DNA from 3 places in the Cohnella algarum genome. Region 1 is predicted to be linked to each of the others. Evidence: riboswitches for the same ligand, from Rfam matches in the RefSeq annotation. Region 1 holds a riboswitch; each other region holds the start of a gene.
What was found. A riboswitch is a leader RNA that binds a small molecule or an ion and turns the genes downstream of it on or off. The one in region 1 is predicted to bind cyclic di-GMP.
Positions count from the first base shown of each region.

Region 1 (5,012 bases):
GAGCGTCGACCTGTGGGAGGAGCGCGACGCCGAGCACACGTATTCGGCGGCCGCCGTCTCCGCGGGGCTGCGCGCCGCGTCCTCGTTCGCCCGGCTGATGGGGGACGACGATTCGGCCGCGGCCTGGGAGCGGATGGCGGACCGCATCGCCGAAGCGATCGAGAACGATTGCTGGAACGAGGCGGAAGGCAGCTTTTACCGCGGGCTTCATCTGAAGGTCGGCCGCGAGGAGTACGAGCGCGCCGTCGCCCGCGGCGCGGAAGGCGGCGTCGAGCATACGGCAAAGGGCTATCCCGTATACCGGCTGAAATACGATCCGACGGTCGACATCAGCTTGCTCGGCGTCTCGACCCCGTTCGGCGTGCTGCCTCCGGAGCACGACTACATGCGGCGGCAGGCCGATGCGATCGAGCGCAAGCTGACCTCGCCCGTCGTCGGAGGGATCAAACGGTATGAGAACGATCCATACATCGGGGGCAATCCGTGGATTTTGACGACGTTGTGGCTCGCCCACTACCGGACCGAGATCGGACAATACGAGGAGGCGCGCAAGCTGCTGCGCTGGGCGATCGATCACCGCACCGAAACCGGCCTGCTGCCCGAACAGGTTGACAAAGCCAGCGGAGCTCCGGCATGGATCGTCCCCCTCACCTGGTCGCACGCCATGTTCGTTCTGGCGGTCGACAAGCTCGCCGCCGCCGGCGAGCTTGCGGAGGTCGGCGAGACGTCCAGGGCGGGATATCCGGCCGACGCCTGAATCAAGCCGCGCGCCGCCCGCTTCCGGGTCAGACGTCCAACGAGGCTTCCGGAAACGGCGGCGTGCGGTCGCTTTTGTACATTTGAAAGCCGTTTTTGCCCTTCTTCTTGACGTCATACATGGCGGCGTCGGCATGGTCCATCAACTGCCCGGCGGTGTCCCCGTCCTGCGGAAAAACGGCGATGCCGATGCTGGCCGAAGCCTGTACGCCGTATACGATCCCCTCGGGAATCCGATGCATAGCCTGGACGATCCGGTCGGCCAGGTCCGCCATTTCCTCCCCCAGCCGCTCTCCCCGGCAGATTACGGCGAATTCGTCCCCGCCTATGCGGGCGAGCATGGCCTGGCTTCCGCTCAGGCAGCCCTGGATCCGTTCCGTCGCCTGTCTCAGAAAAAGATCGCCTTGCGTATGGCCGAACGCGTCGTTTATTTTTTTGAACCCGTCCATATCGACGATCATGACGCCGAACGGCTTGCCCGTTTCCCGGCTCGATCGAATTTCCTCTTCCAACGTTTTGTTGAACATTCTCCGGTTCGGCAGCTTCGTCAGCTCGTCGTGATAGGCCAGGTAACGAATCTGCTCGACCGCCCGTTTTTCGCTCGTAATATCCTTGATGACGATAAAGCTTCGCACCTCCTCCCCGTCCAGTTCGACCCGAACGGGAATTCGCGTCACCTGAAGCTCGCGCCGCTGTCCTTTGGCGTCGAGAAACGGCATCTCGCAAGGACGCTGTTCGGGAGCGCGCAACGAAAGCAAAAACAGCTTTTTCGTTTTCCGCCGGACTTCCGGCGGCACGCGGTCAAGCACGGAGGAAAGCGGCTTGCCTCGCAATTGCCGGCTTTCCATGCCCGTGATGGAAGCGGCCGAAGCGTTCAATCCGACGATTTTATACTGGCTGTCGATCAGAACGATTCCGTCCCGGCTGTTCTCGTACAACGATTTATAGGCATTTTCTCCGGCGTCTGCCGTTTTCGAATCTCGCGTTCTTTGCAGCACGTACATGCCCAGCAGCGAAAGCAGCCACACCAGAACCAATGCCGCCATGAAATGGCTGACGTTCAGCGCGGCGGGCACCATCATATAACCTAAAATGGCTGCGGCGATCGCCCCTTTGGCAAGCCTGGGAAAAATGCAGCTGACCCCTGCGATGGCGACGACGGCCGTAATCGCGACGATCGCGATGAGATTGGGATCGTAGACCTCCATAAGCCAAGGGGCGGCCAAGCCGTTGTAATGCATCGACGACAACCCTGCGGCCAGCAGCGTCGTCCCCGCCATGCATTGGCGCAGGTTCAGGCTTTTTTCGTCCATGATCCAGCTGGCCATCAGCACGGCCGTGACGACGGCGATCAGCGCCACCAGAACCGAAGTTAAAGCGAAAAGAAACGGAAACGTCCGGGAAACGTCGATCATTTCCGAGAAAAAATCCGTCCCGATGCCGAAAACGACGGTCACCGCCGCCTGAACCGCGGCGAGCCGCCCTTTTTCCCCTTTCGAAAGCCCGATCTTGCCCGCGAAGCTCAGGCAGGCATATAAATTCACGGCTGCGAGCGCGTAGACGATCATTACCGTTACGATTGAATTTCCTCCAAAAGCAAACATATCCTTACCTCTTTCGTTTCGTTGCCTGAAATTTCGGGACGAACGACCCATTGCCGGCCCCGAATATCGCTCATTCAAGTATAGCCGTTTGAACTGTACAGAAACTGAACGCTCGATTTCGATCTGAAAAAAAGCCCCGAAAACCGCGCTGCGGCTCGGAGCTTCCTGGGCTTTTTTTGCAAATTCCAAGGCTTTAGTACACCTTGTCCGTCGTATAGAGAGCGGCATCCTTGATCATTTGGAAATCTTGCTTGCCGGCTTTGAGTCCGGCGTCGACCGTCGTATCGATCGTCACCCATTGGCCGTCCAGAAACACTTGATTCCAGGCATGGTACTCGGTTACGTACGTCGTTTTGCCCGTCACCAGCTTCGTCGGGATATCGAGCGCGCGCAGCATGCCGGCCGTCAAGGCGGCGTAGCCGTAGCAGATATCCTTGTTGCTGGCGAACGTGCGGTCGATTTGCGGCAGGTAATCCGGCGTGGCTGCGGCCGCGAGCTCTTTGTCGTACTTGACGTTGTCGATTACGTATCGGTAAACGGCGGCCACCTTTTCGGCGTCCGTCTTTTTGTTCTGCGTCAGTTCCTTCGCCTTTTGAACGGCGATGCTGTTCGGCGTCCAATCGATGTTCTGTACCTGGTTCAAATAAACGGCCGTGCCGTCCTGCAAAGCGAGCGTCAGCGTTGCCTTGTCCACGACTTTGTACTGATTGCCGCTGACGTTTTCCAGAATCGTCACCGTGTAGTCGCCGTTGCCCAACTGCAGAGGGAACCATTCGACAGGCTTGTCCGCTCTGAGCGTATAGGTATATTTTCCGGTGTCCTTGACGATCATGGCCTTCGTTTTGACGTCGGCTTTGACTGCATAGCGCACGCCGACCGCCCCGGTATCCAGCTTTGTCGTGTCCAGCCATTCCGCGCCGGTTTCGTTGGCGGCGTAGGCTGCGGCGCCAAACAACATGGTAAACAATATAACGATCGCGGCGGTCGCGAACGCGAGCTTGCGCATTCGTAAAACTCCCTTCGGCGGCCAGGCTGCCATCTCGCTAGGAGGAAGGCCCTATGGCTTTGCGTCCCTGCCTTTCGACAGGTATGCCATTATCGGTAAAGTTTTCAGAGGCTTCGAAAAAACAAAAAAAGCCATGTCGTTCGGCAACTGGCTGCCATCTCGCTCGGAGGAAGGCCCTGTAGCTTTGCGTCCCTGCCTTTCGACAGGTTTGCCGTTATCGTGATAAGCTTTTACATAAAAATTATACCATTATTTGTCGAAATAGAAAAGCAGTTTTTAATCCGCCGTCGCGGCGGAATCGGTTATTTTGGCGTGAACGATCAGACGATGCGTGGGGTTGACGAGCGGATCGCACGTAATGAGCGTCAAAATGCGGTCCGTTCCGTTCGGCTCCAGCACGGAAAGCTCCGTCGGCTCCACGATTTTGATTTCGTAAACCGTGTAGCTGTAGCTGCCCTCGCTTGTCTTGACGTCGATCTTGTCGCCGATTTCCACTTCGTCGAGCCGGTTGAACAAGCGGCCCTTCGTTCTGGCTCTATGCGCGGCGACGGCGGCATTGCCGACCTCTCCCAGCGCGGCCGTCTCTGTCATGTGCGCCGCGGCGTGCTTCATGTTCTGCTTGGTGGCCCCTTCGAGCACCGGCAGCTTGACGTCGATTTTGTCGATCGTCAGGATGGCGAGCGGCCGTTCGTCCTCCGCGTACGCGGCAAACGGGTCGGGCTCCTCCGGTTCTTCTTCCTGCGCGCTTTGTTCCAATAGCGCGTTCACTTTCGCCAAGCCGTTCTTTAGCGTAGATACGGAAGACGACAGCCGATCGTCGGCTTCGGCCAGCTCCCGCTCCGCGGCAGCCAGCAACTGCGCCTGCTTCCGGTCCTGAACCCACTCGTTCAGATGCGGGTAGCAGATCAGAAAAACGCCCGCCAGGATGAAAAGCAAGTACAGCTTTTTCATGTCGTTATCCCTCCTGGGCCGTGGAGAAGCGTGAATGCAGCGACGCATTCAGGCCGGACAGGCCCGCGTTCATACGGTCAGTTTACGCGTTTTTTGCGCAGCAGGCAAACGCCGAAAACGGCAAGCGCCGATCCGAACAGGTAAAACGGAAGCGGACCGGACTCGCCGGTCTGCGGCAGCGTGCCAAGCGGCGCCTCGTCCTCTTCGATCGTCTTCGCGGCATCAACGCCGTGATCGACGGTTCCGAGCGGCACTTCCTCCTCGGCCACCTCGATCACTTCGCCCGTTTCGTCCGAGCCGGCGACATACGACGCCGCTTCCGGCAGTTCCGGAATGACGTCCGGCTTCGCCGCCATTTCGACGGTTCCAAGCGGTACTTCCTCCTCGGCCACCTCGATCACTTCGCCCGTTTCGTCCGAGCCGGCGACATAAGACGCCGCTTCCGGCAGCTCCGGAATGACGTCCGGCTTCGCCTCCGTTTCGACGGTTCCGAGCGGCACTTCCTCCTCGGCGATCTCGATCACTTCGCCCGTTTCGTCCGAGCCGGCGACATACGACGCCGCTTCCGGCAGCTCCGGAATGACGTCCGGCTTGGCCTTCGTTTCGACGGTTCCGAGCGGCACTTCCTCCTCGGCGATCTCGACCACTTCGCCCGTTTTGTCCGAGTCGGCGACATACAACGCCGCTTCCGGCAG
Region 1 covers NZ_JAFHKM010000002.1:2,826,030-2,831,041, reverse strand. The annotation lists gene JW799_RS12920 (glycoside hydrolase family 15 protein) at 1-757, shown strand, start outside; gene JW799_RS12915 (diguanylate cyclase domain-containing protein) at 786-2,360, opposite strand; gene JW799_RS12910 (transglutaminase-like domain-containing protein) at 2,554-3,366, opposite strand; cyclic di-GMP riboswitch class I at 3,380-3,464, opposite strand; cyclic di-GMP riboswitch class I at 3,506-3,589, opposite strand; gene JW799_RS12905 (class D sortase) at 3,643-4,317, opposite strand; gene JW799_RS29625 (LPXTG cell wall anchor domain-containing protein) at 4,395-5,012, opposite strand, start outside.

Region 2 (5,012 bases), 510 kb from region 1:
GAACACCTTGCCGAGCTCCCTCGGGTCGCGGTCGACGTGGATCACCGTTCTTCCGGCCACGAGCGCCTCGTTGAAGTTGCAGGTGGAGGCTTCCCCGAGACTTGTCCCCAAAATAAGCACGCAGGAAGGGGAAGAAGAATTCACGTGCGCGAACGCCGCATCCGTGCTGGAAAAACCGTAATTGCCCAGGTTCAGCGGGAAATCCGCGGGCACGACTCCTTTGCCGGCGGGCGTCGTGATGATCGGCCATTGCAAGCGCTCGCTGAGCCGCATGATTTCCTCGCCGAAGCCCCGGCCCCCGCGGCCGACCATGATGAGGCCTTCCGCGGAACGGCCGATCAGCCCGGCCGCCCGTTCCAGATCGGCCGGATCGGGCCTTACCGCCTGCAGCTCGGCAAGATCGGCGGGCTCCGGCAGCGGCCATTCGGCCTCCGCCCGCTGCACGTCGATCGGGACAGAGAGATAAACCGGCCCGCACGGCGGCGTGAGCGCAATGCGAACCGCCTTGTCAAGCTCGGCGAGCACGTCGGCTTCGTTCAGCACGGTCGCGCTGTACTTCGTGACCGCTTGGACCATATGCTCGCCGTCCAGCTCCTGGATGGCTCCCTTGCCCATCTGCCAGCGGTTGATATAGCCCGCGACAATCAGCATCGGGGCCTTGGCTCGGCTCGCGTCGGCGATTCCGTTCATCATGTTGCTCACGCCGACCGCGCCGGCGCCCGCGCATACCGCAAGCTTGCCGGTAACGCTCGCGTAACGGGCCGCCATATAAGCGGCTCCGGCTTCGTTTTTGGTGATGATCGGCGCGATGCCGACATCGATCAGGGAGTCGTACAGCGGTCCGATAATTCCCGCCGGGATGCCGAACAGATACTCGACTTGGCTTGCTTTCAGATAGCGAAGTATGGCTTCCGCGATTTTCATCTGAGCCCACTCTCCTCCGTTAAGCTTGAAATATCTCTCTGTATCCTTCTACCAGCCGCTGCGCCTGACCGATCTCTTCTCCCGTGAATTCATGCAGCTCTCCGATGGACGCGACCAGGACGATGCTTTTGACGACCGCTTCCTCCGTTACCGGCAAAATCAAAATGCTGTCGATGCCGAATAGGAAAAACTCCGACGCCGACCGCGGATCGTTCTTGACATCCTGCACGGCAATCGGCCGGGGATCGCGGACGAGATCGGAAAGCAGCCGGTCGCGCTCGACGTAGACCGGGCTTTCCGCATGTACGCTTTTCCACTTTTCGACGCCGAGCTTGTCGGTTTTCGTCTTGAGGACGGGATGCAGGCGGCCTCCTTCGATCCGGTGGCAGGCGATGTCCCGCACGCCGGTCAATCGCTCGAGCTCTTCGAACAGCTCGCCAAGCCGCTCCAAATCCATTGCTTTTTCCCTCCTTCGTCTCGTCAATCCGCGAGCGAATCCAGCTCCTGCCGCAGCCGCTGGGCCTGCTCCTGCATTTGCCGCGCGGATTGAAGCGACTCTTCCATCGCGGCGAGCTGCTCGTCGGAGCAAACCGCGATCTCCTTCGTTCCCGCAAGCGACACTTCGGTAATCGACACCGTCTCGCGCACCGAGCTCAGGATCTGTTCCGCGCTGGCGCTGATTTCCTCCGTCACGCCCGACACTTCCTGCACCTTGAAGGACACGTTTTCCGTCAATGACGCGATTTCGCGGAACGATTGCCCCGCGACGCCCGCGAGCTCCGAACCGGACCGGACCTCGTCCAGCACCCGGCTCATCGCTTCCCGCGTCTCCCGCGAGCCGGCGCGGATATGCTCGACCGTCCTGGCGATCTCCTTGGTCGAGCTCGAAGACTGGTCCGCGAGCTTGCGGACCTCGTCCGCCACGACCGCGAAGCCGCGCCCGAATTCGCCCGCGCGCGCCGCCTCGATCGCCGCGTTCAGCGACAGGAGGTTGATCCTGGAGGCAATCTCGCCCATGATCGCCGTCACCCGGTCGATTTCCAGGGTGCGCCTGTCCATCTGCTCGACCGCCGCCGAGGAGGCCAGCGCCGCTTCGGTAATGTTCTGCATCTGCGCGACGGTCCGCTCGATCAGCTCCATGCCGCCGCTCGCCTTCTGCGCGACTTCGGACATCTCGTTCGCCAGTCCCTGCGACGATTCCGCGATGTGCTCCATCCCTTTGCTGACTTCTTCCAGCATGAACATGTTGCCCCGGGAGCTTTCGGCAATCGTTTCGCTGCCGCCGGCGATCTGCCGGATCGACTCCGAAATGCCGACGACCATGTCCGTGCAAAACTCCGTGTTGCTCGCCAGCGATTGCGAAGCCGCCGCCACTTCGTTCGTCAGCCCGCCGATGCGGGCCAGCACTTCGCGCAGCTGCCCGTTCTCCAAGGGCATTGATTCCGACGTTGCGAGAGCCGCGCTTTCGCCCTGCACCCCTGCGGTTAACGCTGCGGAAGCGCCGAAGACGCCGGCGCGGGCCGCCTTGCGAATGGCCGCATACGCGCAGAAGCTGCCCAGCAGCAAAAATAAAACGGCGAATCCGACGCTCAGCCAGGCGACCCTGGTTTTCAAGTCTTTTATGTAGGTTGCGTCCATTTCGATTCGCATGACCGACGCGGCCGTAAAATAGATCGCGAGGCCGAACGCGACGGAGAAAACCGCGATAAAGCCCGTCGCGGCCAGCGCCCATTTTCCGACCGTGCCCTTTTTCCAATGCCCAACGTTCAAGCGTTTCTCCTCCAGCAATCCGTTTTCGGCGTTCCTGCCGTTCCCGCCCGGAGGGCAGCGCCGAGTCCTTGTCTTCCGGGCGTTGGTCTCGTCTTCCCCGAACCACCTTCTTTCCGCGGCTGCGCGTTTTGCAGGAGTCGTCTTCTTCAGGGAAAAACAAAAAGGACTTTCTACTAAAAGAAAGCCCTGCCGCCCTCATGAAGACACAAAAGATCCATAAGTTGGCAGCCCGGCGATCATAGCAGAACCTTAGACCCGTAGCTTTGCGTCCCTGCCTTTCGACAGGTTTGCCGTTCACTTCTTCACTTTATGATTTCTTTAACTTCCTGTATGTATAGTTATCGGAATAATGCGAGTAAATTTGATAGAAATTTAGATTTATTTACAAAATTTTTTTCAAAATCTTCTACCGTACCGTTTATCCTATTATTGTAAGCGTAATCAAGCCTTGCCGGTCAACGTACCGATAGTTTCCGCCCCCGGTTCGTTCCTCCCTCGTTTTCATTCGCTCCCGGTCGCGCGTCACCGTCCGTCTCCTAAACGCAACAACCGGACGCGCCAGTCGGGCGGGCCCGGATGTTGGGGATGCGGTCGAAACGAAGAACTAACCTTTACTTGGTTACGGTCACGACAATCGTTTCGCCGGACGTCGTCCCGGCGGCGTTGATCAATTCGCCACGGTACTCGTAAGTTCCCGGCGCCCTGCCTTCAAGGCTCGTTACGGCGCTTTGCGCGCCCGGCGTCGAGGCGTTCAGAACCTGCGTATCGACCAGCGTGCCGTTTTCATACAGCCGGTATTCGCCGGCGTTCGTTCCCCACCACATGTTCATCGTCACCTTGTAGTTGCCGTCCCCGTCCCAGTTGTCTTGGGACAGCACCGGCTTGCCCGGATTGGCGTCGGTAACGGTCACGACATGTTCTCCGCACGTTGCCGTTCCGAAAACATTGATCAGTTCGCATGTGTACGCATACGTGCCGTTCGGCTTGCCGGCAATGTCAACGGCCGCTTTTTGCGCCGAGGGCGAAGCGTCCGCCAAGCTTTGCTCGCTGATCAGGACTCCGTTCTCGTACAGTTTGAAGACCGAGCCGTTGTTGCCCCACCACATATTCATCGTCACGGTGTAGCTGCCGTCCTTAAGACCGGTGTCGTGGCCGTTGTTGTCGGATAATACGGGCTTGCCCGGCGCTCCCGTCGCGAGCGGTTCGAAAACCGTCAACGTTACCGCATTGGAGACGACGGTTTGCCCGTTATAGACAACGTGAGCCGTTACCGACGCGCTTCCCGCCTGAACGCCGGTAATTTGTCCTTCCGGACTCACTTCGACCGCCGGTCCGTCGCTGACGTACGTGACAGACGCGGCGCTCAGATCCGCCGGCGTTCCGTCCGTCAACAACCCGGCGATCGACGTCTCGGCGGTGCCGCCGACCGGCAGCAGCGTCGGCGACGCCTCCAGCGTCACCTGGCCGAGCGGCGCCTGCGCCAGCGCGAAATCCTCAAGGCCGCGAGGCTTCAGCTGGTAAAGGCCCCGGAAGATGGCGGATACGCCCTTCACCGTGACGACTTGCCCTTCCTCGTAAGGAAATTCGCTCAGGCTGAGTCCGGTCCGGACATCCACCCGGACGTGGTTGCTGACCTCGCCTTTCACCGCATCGAACTCGAACGAGCCGGACGGGCTGGCGGTAATGATGTTGCGGATTTCGACGTTTTGCAGTTCGACCAGCTGCCCCTGGTTCGAATCGTCGATGCGGTCGACCGGAACGGCTTCGGGCAGCGGAGCGGTCCCCGTTTTTTCGATGGAAACCGGGGTCGTCAGCTCGAGCTCCGTATTGTACAGCACGAGCGGCGCCGTAATTTTGATCTTGTCGCCTTGATGAAAACCGGACTGCGTCTGGAACACGTAAATGCCGCCCGTGTCGTCTTGCAGATAAAACGCCTGGCCGCCGAAAGCTCCGGGCTCCGTCGTCACGACGCCCTCGACCGTAACGAGCGTTCCTTCCGGTTGGGTCCGGGCTTCCGCGATGGAAGTGAGTTCCGGAATCGGATTTTCCTCGTCCGGCAGCGGCTCGGCGGGCACGTTCGCGAGCGTGACGGTTTTCGTCAGCAGATTCGAGCCGTTTTGCCGGAGCCGGAGATTGGCCGAACCGCTCGTACCCGGCCGGATGCGGACGGTCAAATCCTTATAAGCCCGTCCTTCGTTATTGGCCGTCACGCTGAACGCCGTGCTGTACCCGTAGGCCGTCGGCCAGCTTCCGTCCGCGTTCTGGAATTGCGCCACCTGGGTTCCGCCGGTCAAATAGATGCCGGTACTGAAGCCGGA
Region 2 covers NZ_JAFHKM010000002.1:3,340,792-3,345,803, reverse strand. The annotation lists gene JW799_RS14850 (thiamine pyrophosphate-binding protein) at 1-924, opposite strand, end outside; gene JW799_RS14845 (GAF domain-containing protein) at 944-1,381, opposite strand; gene JW799_RS14840 (methyl-accepting chemotaxis protein) at 1,405-2,694, opposite strand; cyclic di-GMP riboswitch class I at 2,915-2,996, opposite strand; gene JW799_RS14835 (endonuclease) at 3,306-5,012, opposite strand, start outside.
Region 2: it holds a riboswitch for cyclic di-GMP, as region 1 does, so the genes downstream of both, JW799_RS14840 (methyl-accepting chemotaxis protein) here and JW799_RS12910 (transglutaminase-like domain-containing protein) in region 1, are expected to answer to the same signal.

Region 3 (5,012 bases), 630 kb from region 1:
CGTGCGCCGGACCGACGGAGAAGCCGTCCGCCAGCGTCCCGACGGCATCTCGAATGAAGGAAGGAGGACGTTTGCTAAGCACCGCGAATTCGTCTCCCGCATACCGGCATAGACAATCTTCTTCGCCGAAGACGGATTTCAGTTTCCCCGCGAAGCCGCAAATAAGGTCATCCCCGACCGGATGCCCGAACCGCTTGTTGACGACGCCGAAATCGTTCAAATCGATGAACAAAAAATGAAACGGCTGGCCGCGCGCGATCAGATCCAACGCAATCGCCTCGAGATAATCGGATCTGAACAGTCCGGTCATCGGATCGGTCAGCTCCGCAATCCGGGAAGCAAGCGTCTCCCGGGTGACGATCCCGGACGGGGATCCGTCCTTCGAACGGACGAGCAGCCGCTCAATGCCGTTCTCCGCCATCAAGTTCAGAGCGTCCCAAACGAAGGCGTCCTCGACGGTTCCGATCGGATCGGCAGTCATCGCGTCGGCAACGATCCGGTTCGGATGCGTCGTTCGCACGTCGCGCGACGTCAGGATGCCCGTGACCGTTCCCGCATCGACGACGAGGAGGGAGCCGATGCGAAACCTCTCCATCAGTTCGGAGGCATGGAGCACGCTTCGACCGGACGACACGCTATGAATCGTGCGAGTCATCACTTCGCCGACCTTCATCGGATGTCGACCTCCCGTTGCACGGATACCTCCACCTTCAGCTCCGAGCGAAGCACCATCGTTTCGTTGATGAGCCCTCGGCTTCCTGAACGATGACGTCCATCAGTACGCTCTCGTCCAGCATTTGCAGAAGGGAGGTGCGGATGAGGACAGCCTCGATCTTCGGATGGTCGGTCCGGACCACGGAGAACTGGTCGGGGCTAAGCGCCTCGGCCATTCTGCGCACGGCTTCCGGACCGATCGGGGCGCGCCTGCCGATAATAAGCAAATCCTGCATGGGCGGCATTTCAAACTCGGAAATTTTTAATGACAGCATCGCTTTTCTCGAATAGTTCTTTCGGTCTTCCAATATCTACGACTCCCTTTTCCGAAGATTTAAGGGACGCCCGTTGAGTAGAGGTCCGCCAGCCGCTTCGGCTTGGACAACAGAAATCCCTGTCCCAACGCGACGCCCAACTGCTGCGCCTGCATCAGGTCTTCCGTTTCTTCAATCCCCTCCAAGATAAGCAGCGTGTTGTCCTTGCAATATTCCGCAAACAACTTCAACATTTTGCGTTTTTCCGCGTCGACCTGCAGATCCCTGCCGAAAAACCGGTCCAGCTTGATCATGTCGGGGGCGATTTCGATAATTTTCCTGAGCGTCGTCGCTCCTTCCCCCACATCGTCGAATGCGACAAGAAATCCGGATTCGCGGAGCCAACGCAAGTTGCCGATAAAGTTCGCGTCATCCCAGCTCTCCGCTTCCGTCACCGTCTCGTTGATTTCGAATACGATCCGGTCTGCCAGAACCAGATAATCCCGCAAAGCCTTTTCGATAAAATGCGGGAACGTCTCGTCCGCGAGCGAGGACGGAAAGACGTTAAGAAACAGGTACTCGCCGGACTCCTTCCGCTTCTTGTCGGCAAAGAAAGCGGCGATAGCGCTGTATACGGACAGCGTATCCAGCTCGAACAGCTTGTTTTGCTCCGCGGCCGCTTTGAAAAGCAGGTCCGGCGAGCGAACGGCGTCGCAACGGATGAGCGCCTCATAACCGAGCACGGACCGGTCGGCAAGATGCAGCACCGGCTGAAAAAGGTGATAAAAATCTTGCTGCGTAATGAGATTTTCCATCGTAGTCATGAGTTTTCCTTTCTGATGATCGACAATTTCGGTAACCCGGCTGCCTTAGATTCTGGATCCTTAGGCCCATGGGCTTTGCGCCCCTTTTTTTCAAAAGGTTTGCGATTTTCGGTTTGAACGCACCAGTCGAAAGGACCAAGTTGTCACCCTTTTTACCTATAAAGATAATGTTTCGCCATAAATCGACTAAATTCCTACGGAACATGCGTTCGATTTTCGGGGCGGCTTCTTTTGTTTGCCGGGGAAATCATGATACGATAGAGGCGGATACGGAGTTTCAGAAGGAGACAGAGAGAGGTGAGCAGCCAATGGCTCAGGTAAAAGTATACGGTATTCGCGAACGGCTTGGAGCGGTAAGGGAAACGCTGTCGGACATTATCCATATGTGTCTGACGGAAGCGTGGGGAATTCCCGAACAAAAAAGATTTCAACGCTTCATCGGGTTGGACAAGGCGGATTTCATTTTTCCCGCCGACCGTTCCGAGCATTACACGATTGTAGAGATTATGATGTTCGAAGGTCGTTCGGAGGAAGCGAAAAAAAACCTGATCCGGCTGCTGTACGAAGGAGCGGGAGCGTGCGGGCTTACCGAGAACGATCTGGAAATCGTCCTCATCGAGATGCCCAGAGGCAATTGGGGCATTCGCGGAAAATCCGGAGACGAGCTCGCGCTTTCGTACGCGGTCGATATTTGAACCGGCCGCCATCGCCGCCGCAAGCCATGCTGGAGAAGAAAGGAAGAGAAGCGATTGATCAAGGCAGTCGTGTTCGATTTTGACGGAACGATATTGGATACCGAGTCGGTGGCGTACGACGCGTTTTGCGACATCTTCTCGGACCACGGCCAGAAGCTGGAGCTCGAACGCTGGGCGCTGGGAATCGGCACGTGGGGCGCCTACGACCCTTACGAGGATTTGGAGCGGCTTTGCGGCCGACCGATCGACCGCCCGGCCGTTGAACGTCTGTTCAACGAACGGTTCGCCGCCAAGTCCAAAGAAGTCGAGCTTCGGCCGGGCGTCATCGCGACGCTGGAAGAAGCGAAGCGGCGGGATTTGCGCATCGGTCTTGCGACGAGCTCTTACCGCCGCTCGGTCGAACCGCATCTGAGGGAGCACGGGCTGCTCGCTTATTTCGATGCGATCCATACGGCGGACGAGGTGGAAAAAGTCAAGCCCGACCCGGCGCTGTACAAGCTTGCGCTCGCATCGCTAGGCGTCCGCGGAAACGAAGCGGTCGCGATCGAAGATTCCGTCAACGGGCTGAGGGCGGCGAAGGCCGCCGGCATGTACGGCATCGCCGTGCCGAACCCGCTGACGGAAGGAATGGACTTTTCCGAAGCCGATCTGAAAATCGCTTCGCTTGCCGAGCAGCCGCTGTCCGATTGGATCGGCCGGTTCGGCTGAAGCCGCGCGGCCAAGGCCGGCAGGCGCGCGCGGACGGGCGGGCGGACGCGGGCGGGGCGGGAACCGCGCCCGCCCGCCGTCAACCTTTGCGGTATTGGCCGGGCGAGATTCCTTCCAGCTTTTTGAACACTTTGCTGAAATATTTCTCGTCGGCATAGCCGACCATGTTCGCGACCTCGGCAATCCGCAAGCGGGGATTGAGCAGCAGCCGCTTCGCTTTGCCGATCCGGACCCGCCCGAGAAAATCGGACAGATTCTCCCCGAACTCCTGTTTGAATTTCCGCGAAATGTATTCCCGGCTCATGTAAAAATGGCCGGCGATCTCCTGCAGCGTCAACTCCCGGTTATAATTCGACTCGATGTATTTGGCGATTTCGCGCATCGCGTTTTTCTCTTTCGGCCGCTCGACGCCGCAAGTCGAAGAAAGAGAAAGCAGCCAATCGCCGAGCTGGCGCTCCCATGCCGGCAAGGACAGGCAGCCGGCGGCGTCGAACGGGGCGGGAAACGGAGCCGCGGCTTCCTCCTCGGCCGGCATCGTCCCGGGAACGCCCGGTTCGCTCGCCGGTCCGGCTCCCGGCAACTCGAGACAGGTTTCGCTGCCGAAGCGCCGCGCGAGCGGAACAGTAGGAAGCCCCGGCTCCTTCCGGCAAAACGGCCGTTTGCCCGATGCCGAAGTCGAACCGGCTCCCTAGCACGAGCTGCAGTCCCTCGTTCATGTTTACGAGCGTCTCGCGCAGCTTGTCCGGCCGGCTCGGTTTCGTTCAAAGGAAACGAAGTGTTCGAAAAATGGATCCGCTACGTCGATCTCGTGTTCAAGTACAGCCAGAAGGACAAGCTGACGACGGATTACGCGACGCAGGTCGCCAATTTCGCGTCCGGCAAGGCGGCGATGATTCAGCAGGGCAACTGGATTCAAGGCGACATCGACAAGGTGGCGCAACTGAACCTAGGCATGATGCCGATTCCGATCGACGACGGCGGCAAGGAGCGCATTTACACCGGTCCGGCGAATTTCTGGATCGTCAACGGCAAGTCCGAGCATCCGGAAGAAGCGAAAGCGTTCCTGAACTGGCTCGTCTCCTCCGAAACCGGCAAAACATATTTGGTTCGGGATTTCAAGTTCATCCCCGCGCTCGTCACGATTCCGGCGACGGAGGCCGACATCGGCCAGCTCGGCGCGGCGGTATCGCAGCAGGCCAAGGAAGCGGGCGGCTGGCATTGGGGGCGCTATCCGGACGGCGTCATCCAGGGCTGGGGAGCCGCGATGCAGGAATACCAGGGAGGCCGGATCGACAAGGATCAGCTGTTCGACAAGCTCGATCAGGCCGTGAAGGAAATCGTGCGGAAATAGGCGGCAACCGATCGACCGCCGAAGTCTCAACCGGCGGGGCGCCAAAGGCCGGAACGTTAATCGACCAAGCATCGACCGCCGGGGCCTCGCCCGGCGGTTGTTATCGTTCCTTTCTTGCAATGGCCCCGGGCCGGCTGACGCTGCAGGGCGCCGTCCGGACGCCCCGGGAGAGAATTCGGTGCGTGCGAGCGCAATCCTGTACGTACAAGTTTCAAGTTATGCTATAATGGAAGAAAAAGCTTTTCGAGGTGAATCGGTTTGAATTCGCAGTCTCCGAAATATATGCGGCTCAAAGAAGAGATCGTTTCCTGGATTGCCGGCGGGCGCTACCGTCCCGGAGACAAGCTGCCTTCGGAGAACGAGCTGTCCGAGCAGTTCGGGCTCAGCCGCCAAACGGTTCGCCAATCGATCGGGGAGCTTGTGCAGGAAGGCTGGCTGTCCCGCGAGCAAGGGAAAGGAACGTTCG
Region 3 covers NZ_JAFHKM010000002.1:3,452,898-3,457,909, forward strand. The annotation lists gene JW799_RS15305 (GGDEF domain-containing protein) at 1-673, opposite strand, end outside; gene JW799_RS15310 (hypothetical protein) at 711-1,022, opposite strand; gene JW799_RS15315 (EAL domain-containing protein) at 1,049-1,792, opposite strand; cyclic di-GMP riboswitch class I at 1,820-1,906, opposite strand; gene JW799_RS15320 (tautomerase family protein) at 2,101-2,487, shown strand; gene JW799_RS15325 (HAD family hydrolase) at 2,542-3,195, shown strand; gene JW799_RS15330 (helix-turn-helix transcriptional regulator) at 3,275-3,730, opposite strand; gene JW799_RS30165 (extracellular solute-binding protein) at 3,971-4,546, shown strand; gene JW799_RS15340 (GntR family transcriptional regulator) at 4,805-5,012, shown strand, end outside.
Region 3: it holds a riboswitch for cyclic di-GMP, as region 1 does, so the genes downstream of both, JW799_RS15315 (EAL domain-containing protein) here and JW799_RS12910 (transglutaminase-like domain-containing protein) in region 1, are expected to answer to the same signal.